Linked DNA regions of Allosaccharopolyspora coralli. The protein of the gene in region 1 interacts with the protein of each later gene in a pairwise test. Links are inferred from orthologs where the notes say so. Each region holds a gene or a part of one and is shown on either strand. Other genes may lie near its edges.

Region 1 (7,409 bases):
CTCCACGGAGGGGGACGGCCGCTCGGACATCTTTTCCATGACCTCAACGATAGGAGACCTCGAGCCCGCGCCGGGCTCCGGACCGGACGCTGCGCGACGCACCCCGGTGGCGAGCCGGCTCCAGTCACGAGGCCGCTGCAGCAGCACGTCGACGACGAGTTCGCAGCGCCGTGGCGACGATGCCCTGCTGCGGGGCCGCCAGATACACCACGAGGAACAGGATCGCCTGGCACAACACGATCGTTCCTCCGGTCGCCGTGTCCAGGTGAAAACTCGCGTACGTGCCCGCCAACGCGCCGAGGGTCGAGAACAGGGCCGAGACCACGAGCATCCGCCCGAAACGACGCGTGACCAACAACGCCGTGGCCCCCGGCGTGATGAGCATGGCCGTCACCAGGATCACGCCGACCGCCTGCAGCGCCACGACCACCGTCAAGGCGAGCATCGTGAGCAGCAACGCCCCGATCCGGCGTGGATTCAGCCCGATCGCGTGCGCGTGGGTCGGGTCGAACGCGTAGAGCGTGAGATCACGGCGCTTGTACAACGCCACCCCGAGTGTGAGGGCGCCGATGACGAGAACCTGCAGGATGTCCGAATCCGACACGCCGAGGACGTTGCCGAACAGGATGTGCTGCAGGTCGATCTCGCTCGGGATCCGCGACACCAGCACCACTCCCAGCGCGAACAGCCCCGTGAAGACCACGCCGATCGCCGCGTCGCCCTTGATCCGGGTGGTGTTGCGGATCGCTCCGATCATCGCGACCGCCAGCGCGCCGAAGACGAAGGCGCCCGCCGAGAACGGGATGGCCAGCACGTACGCGAGGACCACGCCCGGAAGCACCGCGTGACTCACCGCGTCGCCGAGCAGGGACCACCCGATGAGGGTGACCCAGCACGAGAGGACGGAGCACACCAGGGCGGCGGTCAGGCTGATGAGCAGTGCGCGCTGCATGAACCCGAACTGCAGCGGTTCGAGGAGCCAGTAAAGGATCTCGGCCATGTCAGGTGCCTTCTCAGGTGGTTGCCGTCTGCCGGTACCGGAGGGGCGAACGGCACTGTCGCCTCGTCATGTGGGGCGAAGGTGCCGTTCGCTCCGGGCGGTCACGGTTCTGTCGTTTCCAGGCCGAAGGTCTTGGCCAGGGTGTCCGGGGTGAGCACTTCGTCCGGGCGGCCGTGGGCGACGACTCGTTGCTGGAGCAGGACCGCCTCGTCGCAGAGGTCGCCGACGCCTGCGAGGTCGTGGGTGGAGACGACGACGGTGCGGCCTTCGTCACGTAGTTCACGCAGCAGGCCCCGGATCATCGACTCGGATCGCGTGTCGACACCGGCGAACGGCTCGTCCAGGAACACCAACTCCGCCTCCTGCGCGAGGCCGCGGGCGACGAACGCGCGTTTGCGCTGTCCGCCGGAGAGAGCGCCGATCGGGTTCGCGTGCAGCTCGGCGAGACCCACCCGGTCCAACGCCGCGCGCACAGCCGAACGGTCGACGGCCCGTGGGCGCCTGCCGCCGCGCAGTCGCCCGTAGCGGCCCATCATGACCACGTCCGCCACGGCCACCGGGAACGCCCAGTCCACGGCCTCCGCCTGCGGGACGTAGGCGACGAGGCCGTCCTTGCGGGCTTGCTTCGAGCGTCGGCCGAGCAGCGAGATCGTGCCCCGGTCCGGCGTGACCAGGCCCATGAGCGACTTGAACAACGTGGACTTCCCTGACCCGTTCATGCCGAGCAGTCCACAGATCGTTCCGGCGTCGATGTCGACCGTCACGTCGTCGAGCGCGAGCGTGTCGCCATAGGTGACGCGCACGCCGCGGGCGCTCACTCCGGTCCCGTGTCCGGAACCGGACTCGTCACTCGTGCGAGGCAGGGTCATCGGTTCGTTCCCCCGAGTCCGTCGAGGATGGTGCGGGTGTCGTGACGCAGCAGGTCCAGATAGGTCGGCACCGGGCCGTCCGGGGCGGACAACGAGTCCACGTACAGCGTCCCGGCGAACCGGGCGTCGGCTTCTTCCGCGACCTGGTGCTGTGCCTGCGGATTCACCGTCGATTCGCAGAACACGGCCGGTACGTCGTTGTCCCTGACGAATGCGGTGGTGTTCTTCACCTGCTGTGGCGTGCCCTCCTGGTCGCTGTTCACCGGCCACAGGTACGCCTCGCGGAGCCCGGCGTCGCGTGCCAGGTAGCTGAACGCTCCCTCGCAGGTGACCAGTGCGCGATGGGGCTCGGGTACGGCACGCAGTTCGGCCGCGAGCGTGCGTTCGATCGCGTCGAGCTCGGCGAGGTATGCGTTCGCATTGGCGTGAAACTCCGCCGCATGGGCGGGCTCCAGCTCGACGAGGGCATCGCGGATGTTGGCGACGTAGATCTTCGCGTTCGCAGGCGACATCCAGGCGTGCGGATTGACGGCACGGCCGTCGGAAGTGTCACGGTCGCCGATGGAGATCGGTTCGACCCCGTCGGTGAGGGTGACGTGTGGCGACTCGGTCTGGTCGAGGAACCGCTCGAACCACCGTTCCAACCCGAAGCCGTTGTCGAGCACCAGGTCGGCACGCGCCCCGCGCATCAGGTCGCTGGGAGTCGGCTGGTACTCGTGGATCTCCGAGCCGGGTTTCGTGATCGACTCCACGGACACGGTGTCGCCCGCCACGGCCCGGGTCATGTCGGCCAGCACCGTGAAGGTGGTGACGACGTGCTTGCGCGGGTCGTTCGGGGCGCCGACCCCTGTCGCACACGAACTCACCAGCGCGGAGACGATCACACACAGGATCGCCGCGCCCACACCGTGTTTTCGCCTGGACGTGACGACGAGTTTCGGCATGACGAAAACTCTACTGAGTGGGTATGCGGACTACCAAGCCCCTCCGCCGTTCCGATGCGCGGCGACGTGGGAGAATAGCGGCGCTATGTCTGCGACCTCGCTTCCGCTCGTCTTCGACGCCCCCCGCAAGGGCATGCCCTCGCGTCATCTCGCCGACCTCTCGGCACAGGAGCGCGCGGACGCGGTCAGCGAGCTGGGAGAGAAGCCGTTCCGAGCCAAGCAGCTGGCCCATCAGTATTTCGGCAAGCTCAACGCCGACGTCGACTCGATGACCGACATCCCGGCCGCGAGTCGCGAGCGGCTCGGCAAGGAGCTGTTCCCCACGCTGCTCACGTCCGTGCGCGGCCTCGACACCGACGAGGGCACGACACGGAAGACGCTCTGGAAGGCCCACGACGGGACGATGCTGGAGAGCGTCCTCATGCGGTACCCGGACCGGGCGACCGTGTGCATCTCCAGCCAGGCGGGCTGCGGAATGGCGTGCCCGTTCTGCGCGACCGGCCAGGGTGGTCTGCAGCGCAACCTCTCGACAGCGGAGATCGTCGACCAGGTGCGTTCGGCCGCCGCGATGATGCGGGACGGCGACGTGCCCGGCGGCCCCGGACGGTTGTCCAACGTCGTGTTCATGGGGATGGGCGAGCCGTTGGCGAATTACCGCCGCGTGATCGACGCCGTCCACCGGATCTGCGACCCGCCCCCGGACGGCCTCGGTCTCTCGCAGCGTTCGGTCACGGTCTCGACCGTCGGCCTGGCACCCGCGATCAGGAAGATGACCGCCGAGGACCTGCACGTCACCCTCGCGGTGTCGCTGCACACGCCGGACGACGAACTTCGCGACACCCTGGTTCCGGTGAACAACCGCTGGAAGGTCGCCGAGGTGCTGGACGCCGCGCGTGGCTACGCGGACAACACCGGCCGCCGGGTCTCCATCGAGTACGCACTCATCCGCGACGTCAACGATCACCCGTGGCGGGCGGATCTGCTCGGCAAGCTCCTGCATCGCCACCTGGGCCAGTTCGCGCACGTCAACCTGATCCCGCTGAACCCGACCCCGGGCAGCAAGTGGGACGCGAGCCCGAAGCCGGTGGAACGGGAGTTCGTCCGTCGCGTCCGCGACGCGGGCGTTCCCTGCACCGTCCGGGACACCCGTGGTCAGGAGATCGCCGCCGCGTGCGGCCAGCTCGCCGCCGAAAGCTGAGCTCCGGCGCTTCAGTCCTCACGTCCGGGGTTCGCCGTACCAGCGCCAGGTGGTCAGCTGCGGGCGCCCGGGTAGTTCGGTGCGTCCGGTGGCCCACAGCAGGGCTGGCCACGGATCCGCGGTCTCCGGTGCGTCCGGGAACAGTCGGGCGAGTGCTCGCGCACACAGGTCGGCAGGTGGGTCCCAGGTGAGTCCGAGTCCTGCTGCAAGGTCGTGGGTGTGCACGAGGGTCTCGACGATCCCCATCGCGGCGAATCCTTCGGGATCCGAGGCTCCGAAGACGTGGTGGGCGAGAGTGTGCGGGTGAGTCGTGCGGACCATCGCGGCCAACAGCGCTCCGCTGGCTTCCAACACCTGCAACAAGCCGACCGGGCCGGCTTCACGGTTCGCGTGAATGGTGTTTGCGGGTCCGCCCGGGCGTCGGCTCTCGGCCACGAAGGCCAGTTCGCTGTCCAAAGGCGGTTGTGGGGGACCCAGTTTCGCGGCGTAGGCGAAGAGGTCGTCGCTGAGGTGCTCGACGGTCTCCCAGCAGTCCCACTCCAGTGAGCCGGCCTTGGTGGTCCATGCGTCGGCGGGCGCCTTCTGCAGAACTGCCACAGCGAGCCGCACGGCACGGTCGAGGTCATCGGCGGTCATCGGCGCCGGGAGCGAGTTGATCTCGGCTGGCATGGCAGGAACGTACCGCGCCCGATGAATCGCGCGCGCCCCAATTTTCGGTGACCTCACGTGGTGGTGCGAGTACGAACAGTGGATATTCGGTTACGAACCGGTTGCGAAGTTACTTCCGGGTAGCCTATGTGATTGCGGGCACGATGTGCATCGAGTCACCGTGAGACCTCGGAACCTACCGCATCGTAGGTAAACACCGTTCGCCTTGAGGAGAGCCCCGTGCAGACTGGCCCGTTCCGTCGCGTCGGCGTGACGCTGTTGACCGCCGCCATCGGCGCGTCGTTCACCGTCGCGACGGCATCCGCCGCGCCCGCCTTGGAACGGCCTCCGTTCTACGAGCCTCCGGCGGAGCTGCCTGCCGAGAACGGCGACATCGTGCGGTCCGAGCCCTCGGAGTACTTCCTCGACCCGCTGAAGACCGTTCCGGTCGACGCGAACGTCCAGCGGATGATGTACAAGTCCTCGGGACGTGGCGGTGAGCCGATCGCGGTGACCGGAACGGTGATCACTCCGAACGGTGAGTGGACCGGTGACGGGGAACGCCCGGTCGTCGGCTTCTCGGCGGGCACCCAGGGAATGGCCGACCGCTGCGCCCCGTCGCGGCAGCTTGCCAACGGCACCGAGTACGAGGGCTTCTTCATCAAGGCCATGCTCTCCAAGGGCTACGCGGTCGCCCTGACCGACTACGAAGGTCTCGGCACTCCGGGTGTGCACACCTACGTCAATCGCGAGGTCACCGGCAACGCCGTGCTCGACTCGGTGCGTGCGGCGCAGAACCTGCCCGAGTCCACCCTGCCGGACAACGGTCCCGTGGTGCTCTACGGCTACTCCCAAGGCGGCGGCGGAGTCTCCTCGGCGGCGGAGCTGGCCCCGGCCTACGCGCCGGAACTCGATCTCAGAGGCGTCGCGGGCGGTGCCGTGCCCGCCGAACTCGGCGGGGTCGCCGAGAACCTCGACGGCGGCCTCTACGCGGCGTTCCTCGGCTACGCGCTGTCGGGGCTGGCGTCGGGTTACGACCTCGACCTCGAACCGGTCCTCAACGAGGAGGGCGAGCAGTACCGGCAGGAAATCGAAGACTCCTGCTTGCTCGACGCGGTGCCGAACTTCGCGTTCACCCGCTCAGCGGACCTGACCGAGGACGGCAGGCCGCTCACCGACTCCCTCGACGAAGCGCCGTTCAAGGACGCCGTGGCTGAGCAGCGGATCGGGAACGGTAAGCCGGAGGTCCCGGTGCTGCTCACCCAGAGCCTGCTGGACGACGTGATCCCGTTCGAGCAGACCAAGACGCTGGCCGCGGACTGGTGTGCTCAAGGCGCCGACGTGCAGTTCGCGCCCAACCTCGCCCCGACCCACGTCGGCGGAGCGGTCGCGAACTTCCCCCGGGCGTTCCAGTGGATCGACGATCGCCTCGCAGGCGAGGAAACCTCGCCCAACTGCGGAAACATCGACCAGGCGCCTGCGGATCCGGCCGTTCCCTACGACGAGCAGGCACCGCTCCTGCCGCAGCTGACCGACCGGATCCTCAAGCCGTGATCACCTCCCGGGCCGGTCACCAGATGGCCGGCCCGGGCTCGCCCGGAGGCACTGATGCGCGTTTCGCCGCCCCGCCGCGTGGGGATCACCTTGCTGGCCGTAGCGATAGGGGCGGTGTTCGCCACCGGCGCCCCTTCGGGCGCGTCGGCCGCAGAGCGGCCGCCGTTCTACGAACCACCCGCTGAACTGCCCGTCGCCGACGGTGACGTCGTTCGTGCCGAGCCTTCGGAGTTCTTCCTCGATCCCCTCAAGACGGTCGAAGTCGACGCGAACGTGCAGCGCGTGATGTACAAGTCGACCGACCGCACGGGTGCGCCGATCGCCGTGACCGGCACCGTGATCACGCCGCACGGTGAGTGGACCGGTGCCGGGGAACGTCCTGTCGTCGGCTTGGCGCCCGGAACCCAAGGCCTCGCCGACCGCTGCGCCCCCTCGATCCGCCTGGCAGCAGGCACCGAGTACGAAGGCGTCACGATCCGGGCCCTGCTGGCCAAGGGATACACGGTCGCGATCACCGACTACGACGGCCTCGGCACCCCGGATGTGCACACCTACGTCAACCGGGAAGTCACCGGCAACGCCGTACTCGACATGGTCCGCGCGGCGCAGCGTCTTCCGGAGGCGGGCGTGCCCGACGACGGGCCGGTGGGGCTCTACGGCTACTCCCAGGGAGGGGGTGCGACGGCCGCCGCAGCCGAGCTCGCCGCGACCTACGCCCCGGAGCTCGACATCGAAGGAGTGGTCGCCGGGGCCGTGCCCGCCGAGCTCGGGAACGTGGCCCACCACCTCGACGGCGGACCGTACGCCGGACTGCTCGGCTTCGCCGTCGTCGGCCTCGCCGAGGGCTACGACCTCGACCTCGATCGGTATCTCAACGACGAGGGCCGTCAGTACGCGGCGGAACTGAAAGACGGTTGCGTCGAGGACGCCGTCGGGTATCCGTTCGTGCAGTCGGAGTCCGTGACCGCCGACGGACGGCCGATCACCGACTATCTGGACGAAGCGCCGTTCCGCGACATCGTCGCCGAGCAGCGCATCGGCAACCGCACGCCCGAGACGCCGGTGCTGCTCACGCACAGCAAACTCGACGACATCATTCCGTTCGACCAGGGCGAAACCCTTGCCGCGGACTGGTGTGCCCGCGGAGCGGACGTCCAGTTCGCGCCCAATCTCGGTCCGACCCACGTCGGCGGTCT
Region 2 (6,787 bases), 170 kb from region 1 along the record:
TCGGCGTGCTCGCCGCGTTGTACGGGGTCGCAGCCGCGGTCGGTGGCCCCGTGCTCGGCAGGCTCGTCGATCTTCACGGGCAGGCGCGGGTGCTAGTGGTGAGTGTTCTCGCCTCCACAGCCGGGTTCTGTGCCCTTGCTCTGTCCACATCGGACCAAGTTCTGCTCGCGGGTGTCGCGATCGTCGTGGCCGGGGCGTTCACTCCTCCGCTGGAGCCGTGCCTGCGGAGCCTGTGGCCGCGAGTGTTCGGCAGCCGGCGGCTCGTCAACGCGGCCTACGCGCTCGACGCGGCGCTGCAGGAAGTCATCTTCGTCGCAGGACCACTGCTCGTCATCGTGGCCGTGCAAGCATTCGGCGAGCCCGGTGCGGTCGTGCTCACCGGTGGACTCGCCCTGGTGGGCACGCTCGTGTTCGTCGCCGCACCACCCGTGCGGCAGTGGCGGCCGGAACCCCGGCAGGCCGACTGGCTCGGGCCGCTGCGCTCCTCCGATCTGAGAGTGCTGCTCGGGGCCTTCCTGTTCGTGGGTGCCACTCTCGGGCTACTGACCATCGTCGTCGTCGGCTACAGCGAAGCCCAGCGGTCGACGAACCTCTCCGGGCTGATCCTCGGAGCCAACGCGCTCGGAGCGCTCGTCGGCGGGCTCACCTACGGCACCCGTGACTGGCCGCTTCAGCCGCGCGACAGGCTCACGTGGCTCGTACTCGGCCTCGCCCTCGGCTACGTGCCGCTCGCGTTCGCCCCGGCGCCCGGGTTGATCCTTCCCCTCGCCGTCCTCAGTGGACTGTTCCTGGCGCCCGCGCTCGCGTGCACCTTCGTCGTGATCGGCGACAGCGTCCCTGCCGGTACGACCACCGAGGCTTTCGCGTGGCTGATCACCGTGTTCATGATGGGCAACGCCGTCGGTTCCGGCGTCGCAGGGGCGTTGCTGCAACAGTGGGGAGTGGCCGTCGCGTTCGTCGCCCCCGCTGCCAGCGCGTTCCTGGCTCTCGCTGTGCTGGCCTCGGCGCGATCCTGGCGAACCGTGCCTGCCGTTCAGCGGTAGCCGGTGGCGTCCGCGGGATGGCCGGGCCGCTCGACGTCGGTGATGTAGCGCCACGCGTCGGGTCGCGACCCGTCCACATCGGTGAAGCCGTACACCTGCGCCAAGTGACCACTCGACACCGACTGCGTGGACCAGCGTTCGCGCCCCGGGTCGGCGGCGACCGCCGCCACCCCGCGACCGACGAAGCGGGGCGACTCCGAGATGCAGAAATGCGGAACCTCGGGCACAGCGTCCCGCCAGGTGTCCTCGGTGACTCCGAACGCATCGAGCATCATCTCCGAACGCAACCATCCCGGCGTCACGGTGAGCGCCGTGCCGCCGAACGGACGCAGTTCCTCGGCCTGGGCGCGCCCGAGCCGGGCCACCGACACCTTCGCGAGGTCGTAGAACATCGAGCACTCGCCCCGATAGTGCGCCTCGTTGAATTCGTGCGTGCCGTCGGTGACCTCGACGACGAGACCGCCCGGCTTCCGGACCAGCAACGGCAGCGCCGCGTGGCTGGTGACCAGATGCGTCTCCACACCGAGCCGCAGCAGTCGCAACCCGTCGTCCAACGACTGTTCCCACAGCGGCTTCCCCCAGGCGAACAGGTTCTCCCCGCCCCAGACGTCGTTGACGAGCACGTCGAGGTGACCGCGGTCGCGGTCGATCCGCTCCACCAGCGCGCGGACCTCCTCGCGTTCCAGGTGATCGACCCGGACCGGGATGCCCGTCCCACCCGCTTCGGTCACCAGATCCGCGGTGTCCTCGATGTTCTCCGGCCGGTCGTACTCCGAACGCCGCGAGCGGGTGCTGCGGCCCGTGACGTAGACCGTCGCACCCGCGGCACCGAGTTCGACGGCGATCCCGCGCCCGGCGCCGCGCGTAGCCCCCGCGACCAGCGCGACCGTGCCCTCCAACGGGGGGCCGCTTCCCTGGGATGTGGGGACGCCCTGCTCTGCCATGACGACTCCTTTTCCTGTCCGCGCACCGAGGCTCCCAACGACCACCGACACCCCAGCTGCCCTCACCGCACCCCACCATCTGAACGAGGCACCTCCACAGTGAATTCGCAGGTCCGGCCCGTCTCCCGGCCTCCGGGGTGGCAAATTCGCGCGAATTTGCCACCCGGTTGTCCACAGGTGTCGGAGTTGTCCACAGGGCGGGGAAGGGGTGGGCGTGGAGGACGAGCGTGTTCCGCGGTGGATCGGCTACTGGAACGGAGGCGCGGGGGAGGCGACCGGATGCGCCGGTCTCCAGGATGCCGGTGATCGTCGTTGGGTACGGTGATGATGGTGATCACCGCAACCTTCGGCGTCGGTGTCCGGCGGGCGAACCACGGGAGACTGCGGGGAACGACGGCACACGGCCGATCGGCAGGACGTTCTGTCGAGACGTGCCGCGACACACCGTCGTGCCAACGGCGTGGCTGCTGGACTCCGGACTACCCGGGTGCCTACCGTCCGCACCGAAGACGGGTTCGCACGCGCCGATCCCGTTGCCGGCACCGGAGTCGGCGGTGACGCCGACGACGAACACCGGCTCCGGAACGGTTCCCGGAAGTACGCGTAACACCCGACGAGCACGACAGCCACGATCAGGAAGGCGGATCCGATGACGCCCCCGCACAACTACCTCGCGGTGATCAAGGTCGTCGGCATCGGCGGCGCCGGCGTGAACGCCGTCAACCGCATGATCGAGGTGGGGCTCAAGGGTGTCGAGTTCATTGCGGTGAACACCGACGCGCAGGCCCTGCTGATGTCCGATGCCGACGTCAAACTCGACATCGGCCGCGAGCTCACCCGCGGCCTTGGTGCCGGGGCCGCGCCCGAGGTCGGCAGCAAGGCCGCCGAGGATCACAAGGACGAGATCGAAGAGGTCCTCAAGGGCGCCGACATGGTCTTCGTGACCGCCGGTGAGGGCGGCGGAACCGGGACCGGCGGTGCCCCGGTGATCGCCTCCGTCGCCCGCAAACTCGGCGCTCTGACCATCGGTGTGGTCACACGCCCGTTCTCCTTCGAGGGCAAGCGTCGCGCCAACCAAGCCGAACAGGGCATCAAGGAACTCCGGGACTGCTGCGACACGCTGATCGTCATCCCGAACGACAGGCTGCTGCAGCTCGGCGACATCGGCGTGAGCCTCATGGACGCGTTCCGCTCCGCCGACGAGGTGCTGCTCTCCGGTGTGCAGGGCATCACCGACCTGATCACCACCCCCGGGCTGATCAACCTGGACTTCGCCGACGTCAAGAGCGTCATGTCCGGCGCGGGCAGTGCCCTCATGGGCATCGGCTCCGCCAGAGGCGAGGGCAGAGCCGTGCAGGCCGCGCAGAAGGCGATCAATTCGCCGCTGCTGGAAGCGTCCATGGAGGGCGCGCACGGGGTGTTGCTCGCCATCGCGGGTGGTTCCGATCTCGGCCTGTTCGAGATCAACGAATCCGCCTCGTTGGTGCAGGAATCCGCCCACCCGGAGGCGAACATCATCTTCGGTACGGTCATCGACGACTCACTGGGCGACGAGGTCCGGGTCACCGTGATAGCGGCCGGTTTCGATTCCGGTACGCCGACGCACAAGAAGCTCGACCCCACCAAGGTCGGCTCACGCGGAGCGGTGGCCAGCGGCGAAGCCGGACAGGTCACCGACGGCGAAGTCGTCAGCAGCCGGGACGCCGCACCCGAGGGCGCCGAGGCGGAGCACTTGCCGGACGCGGGCCAGCAGCAGGGCTACCGGCCGCAGGCCTCCGCCGCCACGCCGCAGGTGGCCGCGCCGCAGCAGCCGGCGGCACCGCAGCCCGAGCAGCCGCGTGCCGACGAGCACCCGCAGCCACAGGCCCAGCAGTCGCACCCGCAGCAGTCGCAGGCTCAGCCACCCCAGGCTCAGCCGCAGTCCGTCCAGTCGCACTCACCCGCCCCCGGCGGTGACGGAGCCGCCACCCCGGCGGCGCCGGTGCGAGGCGCGAGTTACCCGGCGCACGGGACGAACAGCGCCGGGGGCGGCGGGTTCACGGGTTCGCTGCCGAACCGGTCGGTGCCCGTCTCGGACGACAACGACGACGACGAGGTGGACATCCCTCCGTTCATGCGCCGCTGAGCACACGGCCGGGCGTGGCCCGGCGACAGCATTGCGCGAGAATCGGCACCGGACACGCCAGACGGCGTCCGGTGCCGATTCTTCGTGTGTCGGACGGTCGCTGGTGGACTTCGCGGAAGGGGCATGTGGTGCGGATTCGACGCGTGATCACCACGCGGGACGGTGGCAGTTCGGCGGCACCGTTCGACTCGTTCAACCTCGGCGGCAGCGTCGGTGACGACGTGGCGGCGCTGGCGGCCAACCGGCGGAAACTCGCGGAGGGGATCGGGCTCGCCGAACACCGGCTGGTGTGGATGGAACAGATCCACGGCCGCACCGCGACCGTCGTCGACGAGCCCCGTTCCGAGGCGGTCGAAGCCACCGACGCACTCGTGACTGCGACTCCGAACCTGGCCCTGGTCGCACTCGTCGCCGACTGTGTGCCCGTGTTGCTCGGTGACCCCACCAGTGGCGTCGTCGCTGCCGTGCATGCCGGGAGAGTCGGTGCGCGCGTCGGCGTGCTCGTCTCGGCGTTGAGTCGCATGCGCGACGCGGGGGCGCAACTGGACCGCGTGGAGGCGCTGATCGGGCCCGCCGCCTGTGGCGAGTGCTACGAGGTGCCGCGCGAGATGCAGTCCGACGTCGAGGAACACCTGCCCGGCAGTGCGTGCAAGACACGCAAGGGCACGCCGGGACTCGACCTGCGCGCGGGCCTGTGGGAGCAGCTCGCGGGTGCCGGGGTGGCCAAGATCGGCGTCGACCCTCGGTGCACGCTCGAGTCCACCGAGCTCTACAGCCACCGTGGTGAGAGCGGCCGCACCGGACGGTTCGCGGCGGTCGTGTGGGCGGAGCCGGAAGAGGACGGCGCGTGAGTGCCGAACGCCGGGAAGAGCTCGCCGAGTCCGTTGCCGAGGTCCGTGCACGCGTCGATGCCGCGTGTCGAGCGGCCGGACGTGAGCCGTCCGAGGTCGACGTCCTCGCCGTGACCAAGACCTTCCCGGCGGTCGACGCGGCGTTGCTGGCGGATCTGGGCATGACGTTGTTCGCGGAGAACCGCGAGCAGGAAGCGCGCGCGAAGGTCGCCGAGTTCACGCAGCTGCGTCCGGATTCGGCCGCTCGGTGGCACATGGTCGGTCAGGTTCAGCGCAACAAGGCTCGCTCGGTGGCGCGCTGGGCGAGCGTCGTCGAGTCCGTCGACAGCCCGAGGCTCGCCGAGGCGCTGCGGCGGGCCTCGGCGTCCGCGCTCGACGCGGGAGAGCGCCGTGAGCCGCTGGACGTGCTGGTTCAGGTCGGGCTCGACGAGCGGGAAGGTCGTGGTGGGTGTCCGCCGGAGGACGTGCCCGAACTCGCCGACACCGTCGCGGCGACCGAGGAACTCCGGTTGCGGGGCGTGATGGCGGTCGCCCCGCTGCGGGGCGATGCGGAGGTGGCCTTCGCCACACTTTCCACGATCGCCCACCGCGTCCGTCGTGATCACCCCGAAGCTGGTGTGGTGTCCGCGGGGATGAGCGGAGACCTCGAACGTGCGATCGCCCACGGCTCGACACGCGTGCGTGTCGGAACCGCGCTGCTCGGAGGTCGCCGGTTAACCTCGCTCTAGCCGTCAACGGGGCGTCTGAGGGTCGGCCGTCCGTGATCGGCTCGAAGGAGTCGCGGGGAGAGAAGGGCTTGCCGATGAGCGCTCTGCACAAGCTGAAGGCCTACTTCGGCATGGTCCCGGCCGACGAAGTCGACGAGTACGGCGACGTCTACCGCGACCGCTACGCCGAGGAACCGGACGAGTTCGAGCCGGGTGACCGGATCGGTCGCCGCCGGTTCGGCGGCGGTGTCCGTGGTGGGTATCAGCCCGAGGTCGACGAGGTCGACGAGGACTACGGCGCGCCCGCGCCGCGGAGGTCGTACGGAGCGGAGGCTCCGCCTCCCCGTGGTTCGATGGCCTCCGAGTCGCGGCGGGAGCCGGTGACGCAGCTGCGTGCGGTGACCGACACCGGCAGCCACGTCAACTTGAGCAAGATCACAACGCTGCATCCGCGCAGCTTCGGGGAGGCGCGGACGATCGGCGAGCAGTACCGCGACGGCACTCCGGTCATCATCAACTTGACCGAAATGGATGAAGCGGACGCCCGGCGGCTGGTCGACTTCGCCGCGGGACTGGCTTTCGCCCTCCGTGGGTCCATCGACAAAGTCACCAATCGGGTGTTTTTGCTCTCACCTCCGAACATCGACGTCGCCGCCGAGGACAAGCGTCGGCTCGCGGAGGGTGCCTTGTTCAACTACGGGTGAGTGGTGGCACAGTTGAGCTGTGGAACCGGTGCTGATCGTTCTGTTTTACGTTCTGTTCTTCTTCTGGCTCCTGCTCACCGCGAGGATCGTGGTCGAGTTGGTGCGCGCCTTCGCGCGGGACTGGCGTCCCGCCGGAGGGGTTGCAATCGCCTTGGAGAGCATCTACACAATGACCGACCCACCCGTCAGACTGTTGCGACGGGTGATCCCGACCGTCCGCATCGGGAACGTCGGGCTGGACCTATCTATTATGGTGCTGCTGCTGGTCGTGTTCATACTGATGCGACTGGTGCAACCCGGGTGACGGGGAACCTGGGCGACCCGCAGCCGAGGAGTGCGTGAGGTGATCTTGTGGGCTTGACCCCCGCCGACGTTCATAACGTGGCGTTCAGCAAACCGCCGATCGGCAAGCG

What was found. Proteins that work in one complex are often made in the same cells at the same time.
Region 2: the proteins of rlmN (region 1) and ftsZ interact in binary tests that used the Escherichia coli proteins (3 or more experiments, as listed by UniProt). The link is inferred for Allosaccharopolyspora coralli from one-to-one orthologs.

The regions. Positions count from the first base shown.
Region 1 is NZ_CP045929.1:3,680,459-3,687,867, reverse strand. What follows is about bases 1,978-4,954. They hold rlmN (23S rRNA (adenine(2503)-C(2))-methyltransferase RlmN), read left to right. Parts: upstream 1,978-2,898; coding sequence 2,899-4,011; downstream 4,012-4,954. Other genes in these bases: GIY23_RS17140 (lipase family protein), read left to right, coding at 4,900-4,954; GIY23_RS17145 (hypothetical protein), read right to left, coding at 4,030-4,680; GIY23_RS17155 (metal ABC transporter substrate-binding protein), read right to left, coding at 1,978-2,813. Also shown: GIY23_RS17170 (metal-dependent transcriptional regulator), read right to left, coding at 1-30; GIY23_RS17165 (metal ABC transporter permease), read right to left, coding at 125-1,000; GIY23_RS17160 (metal ABC transporter ATP-binding protein), read right to left, coding at 1,102-1,869; more of GIY23_RS17155, read right to left, coding at 1,866-1,977; more of GIY23_RS17140, read left to right, coding at 4,955-6,213; GIY23_RS17135 (lipase family protein), read left to right, coding at 6,268-7,409.
Region 2 is NZ_CP045929.1:3,507,477-3,514,263, reverse strand. What follows is about bases 1,939-4,874. They hold ftsZ (cell division protein FtsZ), read left to right. Parts: upstream 1,939-2,636; coding sequence 2,637-4,112; downstream 4,113-4,874. Other genes in these bases: pgeF (peptidoglycan editing factor PgeF), read left to right, coding at 4,241-4,874; GIY23_RS16385 (SDR family oxidoreductase), read right to left, coding at 1,939-1,987. Also shown: GIY23_RS16390 (MFS transporter), read left to right, coding at 1-1,043; more of GIY23_RS16385, read right to left, coding at 1,034-1,938; more of pgeF, read left to right, coding at 4,875-4,963; GIY23_RS16370 (YggS family pyridoxal phosphate-dependent enzyme), read left to right, coding at 4,960-5,691; GIY23_RS16365 (cell division protein SepF), read left to right, coding at 5,766-6,374; GIY23_RS16360 (YggT family protein), read left to right, coding at 6,403-6,678; DivIVA-like cell division protein Wag31, read left to right, coding at 6,726-6,787. UniProt on the Escherichia coli protein: Essential cell division protein that forms a contractile ring structure (Z ring) at the future cell division site. The regulation of the ring assembly controls the timing and the location of cell division.